Regions from separate parts of the Thiorhodovibrio litoralis genome, predicted to be linked through region 2. Evidence: predicted binding sites of a transcription regulator. Region 2 holds the regulator's gene; each other region holds the start of a gene.
What was found. Region 2 encodes sigma-54, which starts transcription at its own class of promoters, with help from an activator protein. Its sites were predicted from a motif close to TGGCANGNTNCNTGCTT; they were not measured.

Region 1 (6,500 bases), 110 kb from region 2:
GCCCGTCGATGAACCCGGGCGCGCCGGGCGAAAACAGCGGCGCTGGCGCGACGAAGCTGGTCATTTCCAGTGGTAGCGCGATCAGCAGCGCGATGCGCGCGACCATGGCCGGATTGAACAGGTTCTGCCCCAAGCCGCCAAAAATCTGCTTGCCGACGATGATGGCCAAAAAGGCCCCGAGTAGCCCGACCCACCAGGGCGCCCAGGGCGGCAGGGTCATGGCCAGCAACCAGCCGGTGAGCAGCGCCGAGCCGTCGAGGAGTCCCGGGCGCACTGCCTTGCCAGCGAGCTTGAGCCCCAACGCTTCCCACAAGAGTGCGCCCAGCACGGTGATGGCGAATAGAATAATCGCCGGCCAGCCGAACTGGTACAGCCCGAGCAGGGTTGCCGGCACCAGCGCCAGCATCACCAGTTGCATGGCACGCGCGACACTGGTCGAAGCGTGAGTATGGGGATTGGCGGCGAAGGCGGTTGTCATCTGGGCAGGCTTCGGACTTTAGGTATTTAGGTTCAGCTGGCGGCGAGCAGTCATCTGGGGGCGCAGGTCAATCCGCCGGGCTTGGGTTGCTGGCTGCCGACTTGGCTTTATCCGCTTGCTTGCGCTTGGCCATGGCGGCGCGCTTGGCTTGTTTGATGGCTTCCATGCGCGCCGTGCGCTGCTCGGCGAGGCGCTTGGTTTCGGTTTGTTTCTGTTTGATGCGGTCGCGCTCAGCCATGGCGCCCTTGGCGTGGGCAAAATACTGCACCAGTGGCAGGTGCGCCGGGCAGACGTAGGCACAGCAGCCGCAGCTGATGCAGTCGAGCAGGCCCCGGTCGACGGCGCCCTTGGGCTGGCCGGCACGGACAAAAGCTGCCATGTCCAGTGGTACCAGCCCGCACGGGCAGACCTCGACGCATTTGCCGCAGCGGATGCAGGCCGCCGGCTCGCGGGTGCGGGTTTCGGCTTCGGTCAGGGCCAGGATGCCGTTGGTGCCCTTGATGACTGGGGCGCGTGCGCTGGGGATGACCTGGCCCATCATCGGGCCGCCGCTGACCAGACGCGCGGGTGCTTCGGCAAAGCCGCTACTGGCTTCAAGCAGCGTCTCGATGCGGGTGCCAATCAGCACCCGCAGGTTGCGGGGTTCCTTGATCGCGCCGCCAGTGATGGTCACCACCCGATCGATCAGCGGGCGTCCTTCGCGCAGTGCCTGATGCACGGCGAAGGCGGTGGCCGGGTTGTGCACCACCACGCCGATATCGGCGGTCAGTCCGCGCGCCGGGGTTTCCAGGCCGGTCAGGGTCTGCACCAGGTGCTTCTCCGAGCCCATGGGGTAGTGCATCGGCAGGCCGACGATCTCGATCTTGGCCCGTTCACCGGGGCGTCCGTCGATTTTGCCGCCGATCTGATCGCCAGCCTGGCCGCGGTCATGGCTCGATGCCGCGCTCAGCATGGCCTGTTGAGCCTGGGGCTTGTTTTTTTCGATCGCGATGATGATGCGCTCGACGCCCAGTGCGTGGGCCATGATGCGCGCGCCATCGACAATGGCGGCAGCCTGCTCGCGCATCAGCCGATCATCGCAGGTCAGGTAGGGCTCGCATTCGGCGCCATTGATTACCAGGGTATGCAAGTCGTAGCGGTTGCGCAGATTGAGCTTGACCGCCGCCGGAAAGGTGGCGCCACCCATGCCGACTACCCCGGCGGCGGCGACGCGCTTGGCGATCTCCTCGGGCTCGAGGGCGAAAGGGTCGGCAACGCCCACAAGTTCTTCGCTGCCCGCGGCCCAGCGGTCCTCGCCGTCGGGCTGCAAAGAGATGGTGCGCACTGACAAGCCCGAGGGGTGATTGGCGGGATAGAGCCCGATGCCGGCGATGCGCCCCGAGGTGGGCGCATGGATGGGAGCCGATACCGGCCCCTGAGCGCGCGCGATCAACTCGCCCTTGGCAACCTGCTGGCGGCGCTCAACAATGGGATTGGCGGCCGCGCCGATGTGCTGCTGCAGCGGGATATGCAGCAACTGCGGCAGTGGCAGCGGCTCGATCGGGCGCTCGGCCGACAGGCTCTTGCGATCCTGCGGATGCACCCCCCCGCGAATACGAAACAAGCGCATCAGACGGAGCCCCCGCTGGTGTTGGCCGTGGCCATGGCGGGCGTGCCGGCTGGGTCGGTAATCGCACCCAAGTCTGTCCCTGGCGCATCGGCGCCAGAGCGCTTGCCCGGCAGTGGCCAATACCAGCTCTGCGGTGTCTGCCCGATCGGGCGCATCTCGATGCACTCGGTCGGGCAGACATCGAAGCACAACTCGCAGCCGGTGCAGGCATCGGCGAAGATGGCGTGGATCATGTCCTTCGCACCCATGATGGCATCGGTTGGGCAGCGCTTCATGCACTTGGTGCAGCCGATGCAGGAGCGCTCATGAATAAAGGCCACCCTGGGCTCGGATTCGGTCACCGCGGATGCGTCGAGCGAGACGCCGAGCTTCTCAGCCAGCGCCTCCGCCAAGGCCCGCCCGCCAGGCGGACAGCAGGTGACGGGGGCTGCTCCAGCCGCAATGGCGGCGGCCGCCGGTGTGCAGCCTGGATAACCGCATTGGCCGCATTGAGAGCCGGGCAGCAGCGCCTCCACTTCGCCCTCAAGCGGGTTGCCCTGCACGCGCAAGAAGCGGTCGGCAATGCCGAGCAGGGTGCCAAGGCCCAGGCCAAGTGCGGTCAGACTAAGGATTGCGCTGATCATGCCAACCCCGCAAAGCCCATGAAGGCCAGCGACAGCAGGCCCGCCACCACGAAAGCGATCGGCGTGCCGGCGAAAGCATCCGGTACCTGTGCCAGCGCCAGGCGCTCGCGCAGGCCGGCGAAGAGCACCATCACCAGGGTGAAACCAAGCGCGGAGCCGAAGCCATAGAGCAGGCTCTCGGCGAATCCGTGCGCTTCCTGCACATTCAGCAGGGCCACGCCGAGCACCGCGCAGTTGGTGGTGATCAGCGGTAGGAAAATGCCCAGTACCTGATAGAGCGCGGGAGACATCTTGCGCACTGCCATCTCGGTAAACTGCACCACGGCGGCGATGGCCAGGATGAAAGTGAGAATGCGCAGGAATGCCAGGTCCAGTGGTTGCAGCAGCCAGTGCTCCAGCAGCCAGCTCGCCGCGCCAGCCAGGGTCAGCACAAAGGTGGTCGCAAGGCCCATCCCCAGCGCGCTGTCGAGCTTGTTGGACACGCCCATAAAGGGGCACAGACCCAGAAATTTAACCAGCACCACGTTGTTGACCAGCGCGGTACCGAGGATTAGCAGCAGAGCATCGGACATGGCAGGCGAAAGCGGCGATTGCGAAGCGGCTCAGGGAAGCAGTTCCGGGTACCCAAGCAAAGCCGGTGCCAAGGGTGTGGGAATGCGGGGATTGGCGCGCTCAGCGCAATCTTGCGTTATCACAGACGGTTGGTCGCGCGGAGCATTGTCAGGGACGCCACAGCCGACCCGCGCTTTGCGCGAGCCCCTTGTCGCCTTTGCGACAAAGACCCCCGTGGCAGGCTGCTCGACGCTGGCGCAATTTCTGCTTTAAGCTGTGGCTGAACGCTTCGACTGAGATCAAGACGCGACTCGAGGCACGCTGACCCAAGAGGAGACCCCCGTGGCTGCACAAGAATTCGCCAAGAACGATGCCGACTCGCCGCTGCCGCCTCGGGTGTATTTAGAGGCGGTTGAACAAGCGCCGGTGGCCATCTCCATCACCGATGACAAGGCGGACATCCTCTATGTCAACGCGGCCTTCGAGCAGCTCACCGGTTATCGCCGTGACGAGGTCATCGGTCGCAATGAATCCATCCTGTCAAACAACGCCACGCCAAGCACTATCTACCGGCAACTGTGGCGCGCCATTCAAGACAAGCAAACGTGGCGTGGTATTCTGGTTAATCGCACCAAGGCTGGCGGGGACTATCTCGCCGAGCTGACCATCTCCCCGGTGCTCGACGCTGGTGGGCGGATTCGCTTCTTCCTCGGCATGCAGCGCGATGTGAGCCGCGAGCATCGCCTTGAGGTGGACCTGCGCGCGCAGAAGACCCGCATTGAAGCGGTGCTGAATGCCGCGCCCGTACTGGTGGTCTTGCTCGATGCCGAGGGACGAATTCTGCTCGACAATATGGAGTATAAAAAGCTCCTCGGCGACCTGCGTAGCGAAGAGCCCGTTAATTGGTTGCGCCAGGCGCTGATCGAACAGGCCGGGTTCGATCCGCTCGAGCGCGTGCTCGAGGGGGAGGGCTTCAAGGATGTCGAGATCAGCCTGATGCCGCCCGGCGGCAGCGCCCTGCGCTGGTTCTCTTGTTCGGGGGTGGCGGTGAACGAATCCGACGCGAGCGCGCGCGGCTATTTTGGTGCCGCCGATCAGGGCGAGCACCGGCTTTTGTTGCTTGCGAACGAGGTCACTGCGCGCCGGCGCGAAATTGACCGCGCCCATCTTGAGCATTTGCGTGCCCGACTGGCCGAGCAACAACTGACTGAAGGCGTGCGCGAGGCTTTGGGCGCGGCCATTTACCAAATCGAGCAGCCGTTAAACCTGATCCGCGCCGCCACGGCCATGTTCAGCGATAAAGACGGCGAGCTGGCGATCTTTGTCGATAATTTGCGCCAGATCAGCACCGCCAGCGAAACAGCGCTGGCCACGCTCCGCGCCGCTTTGCCGACGGAATCTCTCGAGGCCGGCGTGCTGGTCAACATCAACGAGCTCCTGCGCCATGTGCTGGAGCTCGAAACCGACCGCCTGCTCGCCGCCGGCGTGGTCATCGACTGGCAGCCGGCGCTGCAGCTGCCGGAGCTGTCAGGGCATCGCAACCAGCTGCGCTCCCTGTTTAAGTATCTGATCGATAACGCGCTGCAGGCCTTGAATGAAAGCCGCCGCGCGCAGCGCGAGTTGCGCCTGACCACCAGGACCTTGGAAGATTCGGTCGAGGTCATCATTCAAGACAATGGGCCGGGATTGCCAGCCGCCGACCGGCTCAAGGCGTTCGAGCCCTTTTTTGTTGGTTGGCGGCGGCGACGCGGCCGCGCCGGCATGGGGTTGGCGCTGGCGCAGGAGATCGTCAACCAGCATGAAGGGACCATCGAGATCGATGCGGCATATCACGACGGCTGCCGCGTCAAGCTGGTGCTGAATCACGCCCCAACGCAGGAATAGCCGACGGAATCATTGCTGGGATTGCCGCGCGACCTTTCGAAGGAGACTAGCTTGCACAGCATGAAGGAAAACGGAGGCAACGCTGCGGGTGAGAGCGAGCGTCTGGCGCAGCTCGAATCCCAAGTCGAGACCTTGTTCGAGGTCAGCCGGGTTCTGAGCCGCTCGCTCGATCTGCACGAGACCCTGCGCGCGCTGCTAAAGACCCTGCATGAGAGCGGTGGTCTCGAGCGCGGTATTGTCTGCCTGCTGGATGAAGACAGTGGCGACCTGATGCTGAGCGCCATCCATGGCGACGTTGCCGAACCCTTCGAAACTATCCGTTACCGTCCGGGCGAGGGCGTCATCGGGCGCATTCTCGAGGCCAACGAGCCCTGGGTGTTGCCGCGCGTGGGTGACGAGCCGCGGTTTCTCGATCGCCTCAGCGTCTATGACCGCGATCTGCCCTTTGTTGGCGTGCCTGTTCGCTTGGGCGAGGAGGGCGCCATCGGCGTCCTGGCGGTGCAGCCGCTGGAGCGCGACGGGTTGCTTGAGGAGCGCGCAAGATTTTTGGAGATGGTCGCCAACCTGATCGGTCAGGCGGTGAGGCTGGCGCGTTCCGTGGAGGCCGAGCAAAGCGCGCTGCGCGAGGAACGCGACAAGCTACGGCGCCATTTGCGCGGCGCGCATGGCTTCGACAACATCATCGGCCACACCCAGCGCATGCGGGTGGTCTTCGATCAGGTGCGCCAGGTCGCCAAGTGGAATACCACGGTGCTGATCCGCGGCGAATCCGGCACCGGCAAGGAGCTGATCGCCAACGCGATCCACTACAACTCACCGCGCGCGCGTGGCGCCTTCGTCAAGCTCAACTGCGCCGCGCTGCCAGACTCGCTGCTCGAATCCGAGCTGTTCGGCCACGAGAAGGGTGCTTTCACTGGGGCAAGCGGCACGCGCAAGGGCCGCTTCGAGCAAGCCGACGGCGGGACGCTGTTTCTCGACGAAATTGGCGAAATCAGCGCCGTGTTTCAGGCTAAGCTGCTGCGCGTGCTGCAGGAAGGTGAGTTCGAGCGCGTCGGCGGCAATCGCACGCTCAAGGTCGATGTGCGCGCGATTGCCGCGACCAATCGCAATCTGGAGGCGGAAGTGAAAGCCGGCGAGTTTCGCGAGGACCTCTACTACCGGCTCAACGTGATGCCCATCTACATGCCGGCGCTGAGCGAGCGGATCGAGGACGTGCCCGATCTGGCGCGCTTTCTGGTCGCCAAGATCGCCAAGACCCAGGGTCGGGAGCTGGAAATCACCGACTCAGCGGTACGCGCCCTGATGCGCCACGATTGGCCTGGCAATGTGCGCGAGCTTGAGAACTGTATGGAGC
Region 2 (6,500 bases):
TATTGACCGACGGCAGCCTTTTCATTGGCGACGATGGCCAGGAGTACAAGGCTTTTCACGCCCGCGACGGTCACGGGATGGCCATGCTTCAGCAAACAGGCGTAAGTCTGGCAGTGATTACCGGACGACAGTCCCAAGTGGTGCGACTGCGCATGGAAAGCCTCGGTATCCGCCACATCTATCAAGGGCGGCGCGACAAGTTACCCGCGTATGCCGAGCTCAAGGAACGACTGCGGCTTGAGGACAATGCTTTCGCCTACGTCGGCGACGATGTCGTCGACGTGCCGATTCTCTCGCGGGTCGGGCTCGGCATCGCGGTGGCTGATGCGCATCCGCTGGTGAAAGCACATTGTCACTGGCAAACGGAAAAGGGCGGGGGGCATGGCGCCGCACGAGAGGTGTGCGAATTCATCATGCGCGCTCAAGACACACTCGATCCGATGCTTGCACGCTACCTCCCGCCCCCGCCCCCTCAGGCCGTCTAGGCAACAGCCAGCTGACCACTGATGCTCGCCCATCGCCGCCAACGTTTGCTCGCCTTCGCGGTTGTGCTGCTCGGTTTGCTCGGCGGCTGGTTTGCGCAGCGCACGCGACAGACGGTTGAACCCCCAGACGCGTATCAGAGCGGACAGCCGGATTACATCGTCGATGGTCTTCGCGCGATTGAGCTGAATATCTCCGGACAGCCTGCCCGCCGACTCAACGCCAAGCAGTTGCGTCACTATCCGGAGGACGACAGCACCGAACTCGACCAGCCGCGCATGATCCTGTACAACGACCAGGCGCCACCTTGGCGGATCAGTTCGGACTCTGGTTGGGTTTCGGCCGGGAGCGAGCGCATCCTGCTGAGCGGCGCTGTGCGCGCACAACGCGCAGCCACCTCTGAGACGGATGCCATGGCCTTCGCGACCAGCGAAATCGAGCTTTTTCCAGACGATCGGCTGGCAGAAACTGATCGCTTCGTCGAGCTTGAGCGCGGCCCGGACCGCCTGACAGCTATTGACGGCATGCGCTTCTGGTACAGTGAGCCCATGCACGGCAAGTTTTTCGGGCGGGTGCGCGCAAGAATCGCGACGGACAAGAAATGACCCGCCGAGGCCAGACACTTCGAGGCCAGACACTTCGAGGCCAGACACGCCCAGCCCAATAGCGAAACGCAATTGCGAACGCCAAGTTTGAAAAACAGGCCTATTCCCGCCCCTCACCCAGACAATGCAATCACCGAACCCGGACCCTTCCTGCCATGCGACCCGACAATAATCCAGCTTTCAGACTGTCTCTGATTCTGTTTTGTCTCAATGTACTGACTGTCGCACCGGCGTTCGCACTCGACAGCGATCAGGGCCAGCCGTTGTTCATTGAGGCCGATGCCGTGGAACTCGACGAACAGACCTCCCAAAGCCGCTACATCGGCAGTGTCGAGGTGCAACAGGGGAGCATGCGGATTCTTGCCGACGAGGTTCAGGTCGAACACCGTCAGGATCGCCAGCCGCGCACCATCGTCGCCGTGGGCAACCCGGCGAAATATCGCCAAATGACAGAAGGCGAAACCGAGCCCGTTCTCGGACGCGCCCAGCGGATGGAATACAATGCCGACCGTGACGAGCTCACCTTGATTGACCGCGCGGTACTGACCCAAGGGCAGGATCGCTTCGCCAGCGATCGTATCGTCTACAACCGCAAGACCGAGCGCGTTACCGCCGGCACCAGCGCGCAGGGGCGCGAGCGGGTCAAGATCACCATCACACCAGAAGAGGAATGACCACCGCCTCCCCCGCCAAGTCGGCTGCTGGCTCCAGCTCCCGCCCCCGCTCCGCTCACCTGGCCCTGCAGGCCGAGGGTCTGGCCAAGAGTTATCGTCGGCGCCGGGTCGTTGATGGCGTCAACATCAGCGTCAGCGCTGGCGAGGTGGTGGGACTGCTCGGCCCCAATGGTGCCGGCAAGACAACCAGCTTTTACATGATCGTCGGCCTGGTGGCCGCAGATGGCGGGCGCATCCTGCTCGCCGGCGAGGACGTCAGCCTCGCACCCATGCATGCCCGCGCCCGGCGCGGCCTGAGCTACCTGGCCCAGGAGCCCTCGGTATTTCGCAAGCTGAGCGCCACCGACAACCTGATGGCCGTGCTCGAGACCCGCCCGGAACTCGACGAGCGCCAGCGCCGGCAGCTGTGCGAGGCGCTGCTCGACGAGCTCGGCATCGCGCATATCGCCGAATCCATGGCGCTGAGTCTGTCCGGCGGCGAGCGCCGACGGCTCGAAATCGCCCGCGCCCTGGCGGTCGAGCCGAAGATCATGCTGCTTGACGAACCCTTCGCCGGTGTCGACCCCATCGCCGTGGTCGATATCAAGAAGATCATTACTCATCTGCGCGAGCGCGGCATCGGGGTGCTGGTGACCGACCATAATGTCCGCGAGACGCTCGACATCTGCGATCGCGCATACATCATCAGCGACGGCCAAGTCATCGCCGAGGGCGCGCCCTCCGAGTTGCTTGCCAACACCCAGGTTCGCACGGTTTACCTCGGAGAGCATTTCCGCCTGTAAGCCGACGCTGTTGCGCTGCTAACGTTTCCCACGAACACATTCGCCCCCAGGCCACCACGGTCGTGGCGCTGACAAAAGCCGATCGCGCTCCCCAGCTTGCGTCGAGGCGGAAAAGATCAGCTACAATCAAGAATGCCTATGCAAGTTTCATTCGCTGCGAGAACCCTTCTCTTCATGCCTGATCACGCCGGAGTCTGACCGAAAGCGTCGCGATGAAGCAGACCATTCAACTGCGCCTCGGCCAGCAGCTGACGATGACGCCGCAGCTGCAGCAGGCCATCAAGCTTCTGCAACTCTCCACCCTGGACCTGCAGCAGGAAATCCAGCAGGCGCTTGAATCCAACCTGATGCTCGAGAGCGCTGACGATGATCCGCCAGAGCAAAGCCTCGGCGACCAGGGCACGGGCCTTGAGGACATCTCCGCGCGTGACATTGAACGGCAGATCGAGGACGCCCGCATCGACGACTCCCTGCGCCCTGAGCGCGATGACATGCCGGCCGAGCTGCCGACCGACAGTCAGTGGGCCGATACCTTCGACAGCTACACAGCAAGCGGCAGCGCGCCAAGCAACAACGGCAGCGACGGCAATGACTTCGATCTCTTCGCGCAGCGCTCTCGCCCGCAGACGCTGCACGATCACATCGACTGGCAGCTCAACCTGACCCGTTTCGGGGAACGCGACCGAGCCGTTGCCGAGGCATTGATCGACGCCATCGACGCCGATGGTTATCTGCGTCTCGACCTCGATGAACTGCCAGACATTCTCAACGACCCCGATCTGGAGCGCGACGAGATCGATGCCGTGCTGCATCGTATTCAGTCCTTCGACCCTGCCGGAATCGCCGCGCGCGATCTGCGCGAGTGCCTGATTCTGCAACTGCGTCAGCTCACTGACGTCCAGCCGCAGCGCGACCATGCCCTGGCCATCTGCGAGCACCATTTTGACGCCTTGGCGCGCAACGACCTCGACAGCATGCGACGCAGCACCAAACTTGGCGACGACGACCTCGCCAGGGCACTGAGTCTGATCCGCTCGCTCAACCCGCGCCCCGGCTCCGCCGTGACCGAGGTGCGCCCCGAGTACATTAAGCCAGACGTACTCGTGCGTCGGCGCAACGGCCGTTGGACAGTGGAGCTTAATCCGGACACCACACCGAGAATCCGCGTCAACGAGAGCTACCGCCAGCTCATTCGTCGTGCCGACAAGGCAGCCGACAACCAGTGCATGAAATCCCACCTACAGGAAGCCCAGTGGTTCATCAAAAGCCTGCTCAGCCGCAACGACACCGTGCTGCGCGTCGCGAGCAAAATTGTCGAGCTGCAGCAGGACTTCTTCGACTTCGGCGAAGAAGCCATGCGTCCGTTGGTGTTGCGCGATATCGCCGAGACACTCGAGCTGCACGAATCCACCGTCTCGCGCGTCACCACGCAGAAATACATGCACACACCGAGGGGCACTCTCGAGTTTAAGTATTTTTTCTCAAGCCATGTCAACACGACTTCAGGAGGCGAATGTTCGTCCACCGCCATCAGAGCCTTCATCCGCAAACTGGTCGCTGCCGAGACGCCCAACAAGCCTCTGAGCGACAACAAAATCGCGGATGTTTTATCTGATCAAGGCATCAAGGTGGCGCGGCGGACAGTCGCCAAATACCGCGAAGCCATGGGCATACCGCCCTCAAACGAGCGTAAGCGCCTCGCCTGACCGCCCGGGGATTTCACTAACCGGCATTTTCACTAACCGGAGTTTTCACTAACCGCGATTTTCACTAAGGGCTTCCTTTGTGATGAAATCCCCCAGGGCTGGCGTAGCCGCCATCGTTGCGTTCGATCATCCAGGAGAGACAATCTATGCAAATCAAGCTCACAGGTCATCATATCGACATCACCGAGCCGCTTAAGGACTATGTCGATAATAAATTTTCCCGCCTGGAGCGCCATTTCGACCATGTCATCAACGCGCACGTCATACTGACCGTCGAGAAGCTCCGCCAAAAGGCGGAAGCCACGCTGCTCATCAATGGCGCCAGTGTTTTTGCCGACGCCACGCACGAAGACATGTACGCCGCCATTGACGGACTGATCGACAAACTCGACCGTCAGGTGATCAAATACAAGGAAAAGCGCCAGAGTCATCGCGCGCCGGGAGCCAAAGCCGCCAGTGCCGAACTCGCGGCCACCAGCGAGCCCGCGCCCGGCGAGGACCCGGCGGAGACTTAACCCAAGCCAAGAGACTCATCGCATCACGCACGCAAATCACTCGAGTCTCTAGCTGATTCATACCGGAGCCGGTCATGCCGGCTCCGGTTTTTGTTTCCCACGGGAGAGCCACCAACCATGTTCCCCCCACAACTCATCGTCGAACACCGGGTGCTCGGCGCGGCCAGTATCAGCAGCAAAAAGCGCCTGCTCGAGACCCTGGCTGAACTGCTGGTCGGCGAATTGCCTGAGCTCAGCCGCGAGTCCGTCTTCGACCGCCTGCTCGAGCGCGAGCGCCTCGGCAGCACCGGGCTCGGGCACGGCGTCGCCCTGCCGCACGCGCGGGTGGCGGAAGTGACGGACGCCATTGGCGCCTTCGTCCAAATGCGCGAGCCGGTTCCCTTCGATGCCATTGACGACCAGCCGGTCGACCTGGCCTTCGCGCTGCTGGTCCCCGAGACGGCCAACGAAATGCATCTGCAGCTGCTGGCCGACCTTGCCGCGCTATTCAACCAGGACCAGCTGCGACAGAAGCTGCGCGACGCTGAGGGGCCCGACGCGCTGCTGGCGCTTCTGACTGAAGCGGCCCCCGCAGAAGCTGCGCCAAGCAGCTCTCCGGCCAACTCTCCAGCCAGCTCTCCGACCAGTTCTCTGCCCAGCTCGCCGCCAGACGGGTCCCCACGGCGTTCCTGAGACCAGCGTGAAGCCGATCGACTCCCTGCAGAGTCTCGTCGACAGTCTGAGCGAACCGCTCAAACTGCAATGGTTGTTCGAGCCGCCGAAGCAGCGGATTCCGCTGCAAACCCCACCTGAGGGTCCGCGCCAGCGCCTGGTTGGCTCGATGAACTGCATCCGCCCCAACCGGGTGCAGGTTGTTGGTCAGGCCGAATTCGCGTACCTGCGCGATCTCCACCCCCACGCCCGCGGCGATATGCTGACGCGGGTTTTCACCGCCAGCCCAGTGGCGGTAATCTTTGCCGACGCGCTTGAGCCCGATGCGCAATTCCGCGCCCGCGCCGAGCAGGAGGGCACGCCCCTGCTGGGATCGAGCCTCAACGATCAGGACATTGTCGAGCACCTCCAGCATGTCCTCACCCACACCTTTGCCGAACGCACCACCTTGCACGGGGTTTTTCTCGAGGTTCTCGGCATGGGCGTGCTGCTGGTCGGCGACCCTGGCATCGGCAAAAGCGAACTCGCGCTCGAGTTGATCGCCCGCGGTCATCGCCTGATCGCCGACGATGCACCCGAGTTCGCACGCATCGCGCCCGAGGTCATCGAGGGGCGCTGCCCGCCGTTGCTGCGCGATTTTCTTGAAGTTCGCGGCCTTGGTGTCTTGAACATCCGCGCCATGTTTGGCGAAAGTTCGGTGCGCGAAAAAAACCACCTAAACCTGGTCATCAGCATGCGGTTTTTTGACAACAGCGAGCTGGCCTGCATCGACCGGCTGCGCGGCAGTTTATCCACACGGAACATTCTCGGCATCGCGGTGCCAGAGATAACCATCCCGGTAGCTCCGGGACGCAATCTTGCCGTCCTGCTTGAAACAGCCGTGCGCAGCCAGATTCTGCGCACCCGCGGCTACGACGCCGGATCGGACCTGGCCGAACGTCAGGCCGGATTGCTGGCGGCGGAGGTGCCCGCCTGGGAGACCGAGCATCGCCTCCATGAGCCATGGACCTGACCCAATCGACCAAGCTATCGAAGCGGCTGCGGATATGGACTTCATCATCGTAAGCGGACTTTCAGGCGCCGG
Region 3 (6,500 bases), 480 kb from region 2:
CGCGCTCCAGGCCGCTGGGCAGAATGTCTCGCCCGAACGCGCGCCCTATCTGTGGGCCTTGCTCAATCCCTGGTCGGGCGCCTTGGTGCTGATGATCGGCGCCAGCGTGGGGCTGGCTGCGGTGTTGGGCACGCTGCGCTTTCTCTATGGCTGGAGCCTCAAACCGCTGATCTACACCGCGCTGCTGCCGGTGCTTGGGCTCACGCTCTATGGCGCGTCGCAGCCGGAGCTGGCGCCGGTGCTGGGCCTGGCCTGGGATGCCGGCGCGGTGACCACCGGGCCGGTGACCGTGCCCCTGGTGCTGGCGCTCGGCATCGGCATCGCGGCGGCGGCCGGGCGCGGTGACTCCGGGCTGTCGGGCTTTGGCATCGTCACCCTGGCGTCCATTTTCCCCATCATCGGCGTGCTGCTGTTGACGCTTTACCTTGCTGCCACGCTGACGCCGGCGGAGATTCTTGCCAGCGCCCAGGCGGTCGGCGCGGCGAGCGCGACCTTGCCCTGGTCCGCCCGCAGTCCCTGGGTGGAGCTGCTGATGGGCCTGCGCGCCATTGTGCCGCTGGTGGTGTTTCTGTGGCTGATTCTCAGGTGGGTGCTGAAAGAAGCACTGCCACGCCCGCGCGAGATCGGTCTCGGCATTGCCTTTACCGTCATCGGTATGTGCCTGTTTAATCTGGGCCTGACCTACGGCCTGTCGGCCTTGGGTGGCAGCGCCGGGGCCTCGGTACCGGCGGCCTTCATGGCGCTGCCCGGCGCCGCGGGGTCGCCGCTGTATCGCTATGGCGTCGGGTTGAGCATCGCGGTGGTGTTCGCCTGGGTGCTGGGCTTCGCGGCCACGGTGGCGGAGCCGGCGCTCAATGCCCTCGGCGTGACCGCCGAGCAACTGACCAATGGCTTTTTCAAGAAGCGCACCCTGATTCTGGCGGTGTCGGTGGGTGTAGCCTGCGGCATCGCTTTGGGGCTAACCAAGCTGGTGTTAGACCTTCCGCTGGTGTGGCTCATCGTGCCACCCTATCTGCTCGCCGCCGTGCTGACCTGGCTGTCCTCGGAGGAGTTCGTCAATGTCGCCTGGGACAGCGCGGGCGTGACCACCGGCCCCATCACGGTGCCGCTGGTGCTGGCCATGGGGCTGGGGCTGGGCAATGCCACCGGCGCGGTCGAAGGCTTTGGGATTCTGTGTCTGGCCTCGATCGGGCCGATTATCAGCGTGCAGCTGACCGGGCTGTGGGCGCGCTGGCGGCTCGCATGGCAAGCCCGCGCCGCCGGTCACGCGCCTGCTACCCCTTCCGCGCTGGGGGCGGAGTTGCCGCTATGACGGATGAAAAAATCACGGTGCTGACGGATGTGGTGCTGATCACCTGCGTGGTGTCGGCGGGTCGCGGCGACGCCGTTATCCTGGCGGCGCGGGAGATGGGCGCGGCCGGGGCACTGGTCAGCCATGCGCGCGGCATCGGTCTGCGCGAACGCCTCGGGCTGCTCGGCATCGCCATCGAGGCCGACAAGGATGTCGTCAGCCTGTTGGTGGCGAGTGATCATCAGGATGTCGTGTTCGAGGCGGTGTGCCAGGCGGCGGATCTGGGTCGCCCCGGCGCCGGTCTGGCCTACATCAGCCCCATCGAGCGGCTGGCGACCTTCATCCCGCGCGAGGTGCTGGAGCGTCTGGCGGATCAGGGGAAGGCGACATGAACGGCGCCGGAGCCACCACAGCACCCGCGGCGGGCGCGGCCAAGCTGATTGCCGCCATTCTGCCCGATGACGGCGGCGACCGGCGCCTGCTCGCCTGGCTGCGCGATCATGCCGGAGTCACCCGGGCCAATTCGGTGTATTGTCGCGGCCACGCCGTCTTGCAGGAGACCGCCGCGCGCCAAGGGCATCTGCCTGAGCCAACCCTGGTGCGGCTGGTCAATATCGTGGTGGAAGCCGAACAGGCCGATGCGCTCTTTGCCCAGATCCACGCGCAGGCGGGAATCGGTCGCCCCGGTGGTGGCGCGCTGATGATGCTGCCACTGACCGCAGCGAGCGCCTTGCTGCTGCCCGAGGATGTTCCCAATGAAGCCGGCGAGCTGTCGGAGTGAGCGAAAGATGTCCATGATTCCCTCGCGCGGCTGGCTCGGAAATTGGCTCGGAGCGGGGCTTCTCACCGGACCCGGCGGCTACGGTCGCGACGGGTTGCGCCTGGATCTGATCGCCGGTCTGACCACCGCTGCCGTGGTGATTCCCAAGGCCATGGCCTATGCCACCATTGCCGGGCTGCCGGTGCAGGTTGGGCTTTACACCGCCTTGGTGCCGCTGGTGATCTACGCCATCCTCGGCACTTCGCGACCACTCAGTGTCACCACCACCACGACGCTGGCGATTCTGACCGGCGCCCAGCTTGCGCTGGTGGTTCCCAGTGGCGAGCCGGCGGCGCTGCTGACCGCCTCGGCGACGCTCGCGGGACTGCTGGCCGGTTTTGGGCAAATCGAATCCTCCGTTATCAAGGTCGGCATGATCGGCGAGGTGGCCTGCATGGCCAAACCCTGGCAGATCGTGCCCATGGTGGTGACCGAGGTGCAGCCGGTGATCGCCACCGGGCAGGTCAAGCCTACCGATACCCTGGTCGATCTTCAGCAGATGGGCCGCCCCGGCAGCATCACCGCCGTCCTGGAGCCGCTCTACCCCGGCCAGCTCGATGACCTGCCGCTCGGTGGGAACTGCATCGCCAATCTGTACACCAGCCACCACGAGCAATTGGCCGACCCGGACATCGGCTTCTGGCGCAGCCTGGGCCTGCATGCCATCGACACCATCGGCCTGGTGCACGCGCTCATCCTGCGCATCCAGTCGCTGCTGATGCCGATCAAAATGCTGGTGCTGACTGGCCACTAACCACTCACTTCTCACCACCAACCACTCACCAACGAGGACATTCCCAATGCTAAAGCACCCACGCCCGTTCGCTTGCGCCCTGACTCTGACCCTGTTTGGCGCTGCTTCACTCGCGCTCGCCGAGACCACCCTGGTTGGCGCCACCGGATCCGCCACTGAGATTACCGGCAAGGTGATGGTGGTCAATCAAGACAAGCGCATGCTGACCATCAAGACTCCGGAGGGCGAGTACGTTGTCCTGCACATGCCGCCCGAGGTACAGCGCCTTGACGAAATCAAAATCGGCAATCGCCTGACCATCACCGAGACCGATTTCCTGGTCGTCGATTTGGTTAAGGACGAAGGCCAGTCGCCCATGACCGTGGTGCGAGAAAGCGAAATCATCCGCGAGCCAGGCGAAAAGCCTGATGGCGCCATGATCGAGACCTTGAGCGTCAATGGTGTGGTCGAGGCGGTGGATCCAGCTAAGGGCGAGGTCACCATCAAAGGCCCGATGGCCACTCGCACCTATGCGGTCGAGGACTCTGCGGTGCTGGCCGACTTCGCGCCCGGCGATGGCGTCATCGCCACCTATGTGCGGGTCATTCGCGGCAAGGTCAGCTTCGAGTAACAAGAAGCCCTGCCGAGCGCAACCTAAGGCATCGCGGAACGCACCCGGGTTTCGCCGTGCCTTGCTCACTTCAAACTTCGCTTCACTCGCATCAATCTTGCCTCAACCCCGCCTCAATGGGAGCTTTTGAATGCCAAAAACGCACTTTTTCACGGCCTTGCTGCTCGCGCTCTGCGCCACGTCCGTCAACGCCCAGTTGCTTGATGGCTTAAAACAGGGCGCGGAGACCGTCGGCGACATGGCTGGCAAGGCCGCCGGCGCGGTCACCGGCACCATCGAGTCCACTCAGAAGAGCCTGGGCAACGAGGCCACGCCGGCCGAGACGCGCGAGAAGATCGACGCCATGGCCGCAGAGACCTTACAGCGCCTGTTCGCCGACCAGCCCGACAGCCGCGCGCTCTATGAGCGCAGCGCCGGCTATGCGGTGTTCGACAAGCGCGAGGCCAGCTTCTATGTGGTCGCCGGCTACGGGCGCGGCGTGGCGGTCGATCGCCAGACGGACGCGCGCACCTACATGAAAATGGCCACCACCGGCGCGGGCCTGAGCTTCGGCCTCGGCGGTTTTGCCTCCCAGATGGTGATTCTGTTCGAGACCGAGGCCTTGCTCGAGCGCTTCGTGACCCAAGGGCTGGACGCGACCGCCGAGGTCGGCGCTATGACCGGCGAGGAAAAAGACCAGCTCGCCCTGCGCTTCAACGACGGCAAGGCGGTGTTCGTGCTGACCGGCAAAGGCTGGAAGATCGGCGCCAAGCTGACCGGCTCGCGCTACTGGCCGGACGAGACGCTCAATCAGCGCTAGGTCATGTATCGCCGGTCGGTCAACCACAAGAGGAGAGGGTCCATGCGTTTAACGATCAAAACCGCTTTATCCGGCGCCCTGTTGCCGCTCCTGCTCTGCGCGGGGCTGTCCTGGGCCGCGCCGGAAGACGCCCAGAGCGCTAGAGCCGGCACCGATGCGTCCGCCAGCGCTGACGCCACGGTCGAGCCTGCCAATCCGGCCCTGGCGGAACTCATGCGCATGGCGGAGTTTCTCGCCGGGCGCGGGCGTTTTCAGGTCAGCCTGACCAGCGGCTTCGATGTGGTGCAGGAGAACGGCCAGAAAATCGAATTTGGCGAGCAACGCGACATTCTGCTGCTGCGCCCGGATCGCCTGCGGGTGGATGTCGCGCAAAGCGACGGCAATCTCTCTACCATCGTGTTCGATGGCGTACGCATCAGCGTCTATAACAAAACCCAAAATCTTTACGCTGCCTCCGAGATGCGCGGCGATGTCGATGCGGCGATCAAGCACTTCGTCAAGGATCTCAACATGCGCCTGCCGCTGGCCATGCTGCTGGTGACCAGCCTGCCCGAGGAGCTGAAACAACGGGTGCAAGAAGCCGCCATCGTCGGTACTGCTCAGTTCGACGGCCAAAGCTTCACGCACCTGGCCGTGCGTGCGGACGATGTCGACTTTCAGCTGTGGCTGCCCGACAGCGGCGATCCGCTGCCGCGGCGCATTGTCCTGACCTATCGCGAGGAGCAAGGCCAACCCCAGTACTGGGCGCATTTCTCCGATTGGAACCTCAAACCCTCACCGCCATCGTCGCGTTTCGCGGTCGAGCTGCCGGCGGATGTGGAGCGCATTCAGTTCCTCACCAACCTGACATCCGCCGAAGTGGGTGACGCCCTGCCAGGAGACCAGCCATGAAGATCGCCAACACCCGCAAAGCCCTGACCTTGGCGAGCCTGACCCTTCTGATTGGCGTGCAAAGCATGGAGCTGGCCGCGCGCGGCGGCGGTCGCGGCATGGGCGGAGGCGGCGGATTCGCGCGCTCCGGCCCGGCTGCGGGCGGTAGCTTCGCCGCACGCCCAGCGGGCGGCGGCGCGGGCGGTTTTTCCTCGGGCACGGCGGGCCGACAGGACTTGCGCGCTGACCGCACGGACGGACGCCAGGATCTGCGCGGCGACCGCCAGGACAATGTCACGGATCGTCAGGACAATCGTCTGGACTACCGCGACGAAGCGCGTGATGACCGCCAGGACTATTACGATGATCGCTACGGGTATCCGGGGCGCTGGGACAACTGGGCCACGGGCGCGGCGGTGGTCGCCGGCGCCGCCATTGTCGGCTCGGCGATCACCGCCGCGTCCTATAACGATCTCGACTGCACCACCGTCTATGTCGATGGTTTGAGCTATTCGGATTGCGGCGGCGCCTGGTATCAGCCCGCCTATTCCGGCGGCGATGTCACCTATGTGGTGGTCGATGCTCCGCCCGGCTATTGAGACGGAAACCGTGCGGGAATGTGGCGCGATCAGAGTTCAATCAGCCGATGCTTGACCGCGAAGCGCACCAGCTCGGCGTTGGAGTGCGCGCCTAGAGTGTCCATCATCTGGTACTTGTGGAACTCCACGGTGCGCGCCGAGATGCCCAGGCGCGCGGCGATTTCCTTGGCCGCCAGACCCTCGGCGAGCAGCGGCAGCACCTCGCGCTGGCGCGACGTGAGAGCGGCGACCGGGTCGTCAGTCGCTTGGGGTGAGGCTTGCATGGAGGCGGCGACCGCCTCGACAAGCTGGGGCGTCAGATAGGTCTTGCCCGCTAGCGCGGCGTGCAGGGCCGCCGTCAGCTCGGCCGGCGCGGAGTGTTTGAGCACATAGCCAGAAGCGCCGGCCTCCAGCGCGCGGCGCGCGAAACTGGCATCGCGATGCATGGTGAGGATGACCATGGGCGTCGTATTGCCGGCCGCGCGCAGGCGCGCCAAGGCGTCAAGCCCGCTCAGCCGGGGCATGGTCAGATCGGCGACGATCAGGTCGGGGCGCAGCTGCTCGGCCATCTCGATCAGCGCCAAGCCGTCCTCCGCCACCCCCACCAGGTCGAACGCCTCGGCGAGCAGGCTTTTCAGCGCCTCGGCCACCATCAGGTGATCATCGGCCAGCAGCACGCGCGGGCGGCGTGGGGGACTCTGTGCCGTCACTGCGTGTCTCCCGGCACCCAAGCCAGCACCGTGGTGCCCCGCCCGGGCGCGCTGTCGATGTCGAGGGT

Region 1: nifL (nitrogen fixation negative regulator NifL) is a predicted target of sigma-54. The motif match lies at 3,516-3,532, and genes of this name have one in related genera.
Region 3: Thiosp_RS23430 (lipid-binding SYLF domain-containing protein) is a predicted target of sigma-54. The motif match lies at 3,562-3,578, and genes of this name have one in related genera.

What each region holds. Positions count from the first base shown of each region.
Region 1 covers NZ_CP121473.1:4,600,245-4,606,744, reverse strand. The annotation lists gene Thiosp_RS21015 (RnfABCDGE type electron transport complex subunit D) at 1-478, opposite strand, end outside; gene rsxC (electron transport complex subunit RsxC) at 546-2,087, opposite strand; gene rsxB (electron transport complex subunit RsxB) at 2,087-2,710, opposite strand; gene rsxA (electron transport complex subunit RsxA) at 2,707-3,282, opposite strand; gene nifL (nitrogen fixation negative regulator NifL) at 3,605-5,146, shown strand; gene nifA (nif-specific transcriptional activator NifA) at 5,207-6,500, shown strand, end outside.
Region 2 covers NZ_CP121473.1:4,705,607-4,712,106, forward strand. The annotation lists gene kdsC (3-deoxy-manno-octulosonate-8-phosphatase KdsC) at 1-485, shown strand, start outside; gene lptC (LPS export ABC transporter periplasmic protein LptC) at 507-1,088, shown strand; gene lptA (lipopolysaccharide transport periplasmic protein LptA) at 1,244-1,762, shown strand; gene lptB (LPS export ABC transporter ATP-binding protein) at 1,759-2,544, shown strand; gene Thiosp_RS21470 (RNA polymerase factor sigma-54) at 2,757-4,250, shown strand; gene hpf (ribosome hibernation-promoting factor, HPF/YfiA family) at 4,397-4,765, shown strand; gene Thiosp_RS21480 (PTS sugar transporter subunit IIA) at 4,883-5,437, shown strand; gene hprK (HPr(Ser) kinase/phosphatase) at 5,445-6,428, shown strand; gene rapZ (RNase adapter RapZ) at 6,463-6,500, shown strand, end outside.
Region 3 covers NZ_CP121473.1:5,185,341-5,191,840, reverse strand. The annotation lists gene Thiosp_RS23455 (DUF1538 domain-containing protein) at 1-1,312, shown strand, start outside; gene Thiosp_RS23450 (P-II family nitrogen regulator) at 1,309-1,683, shown strand; gene Thiosp_RS23445 (hypothetical protein) at 1,680-2,072, shown strand; gene Thiosp_RS23440 (SulP family inorganic anion transporter) at 2,080-2,865, shown strand; gene Thiosp_RS23435 (copper-binding protein) at 2,912-3,475, shown strand; gene Thiosp_RS23430 (lipid-binding SYLF domain-containing protein) at 3,606-4,274, shown strand; gene Thiosp_RS23425 (DUF2092 domain-containing protein) at 4,317-5,165, shown strand; gene Thiosp_RS23420 (hypothetical protein) at 5,162-5,743, shown strand; gene Thiosp_RS23415 (response regulator) at 5,773-6,432, opposite strand; gene Thiosp_RS23410 (PAS domain-containing sensor histidine kinase) at 6,429-6,500, opposite strand, start outside.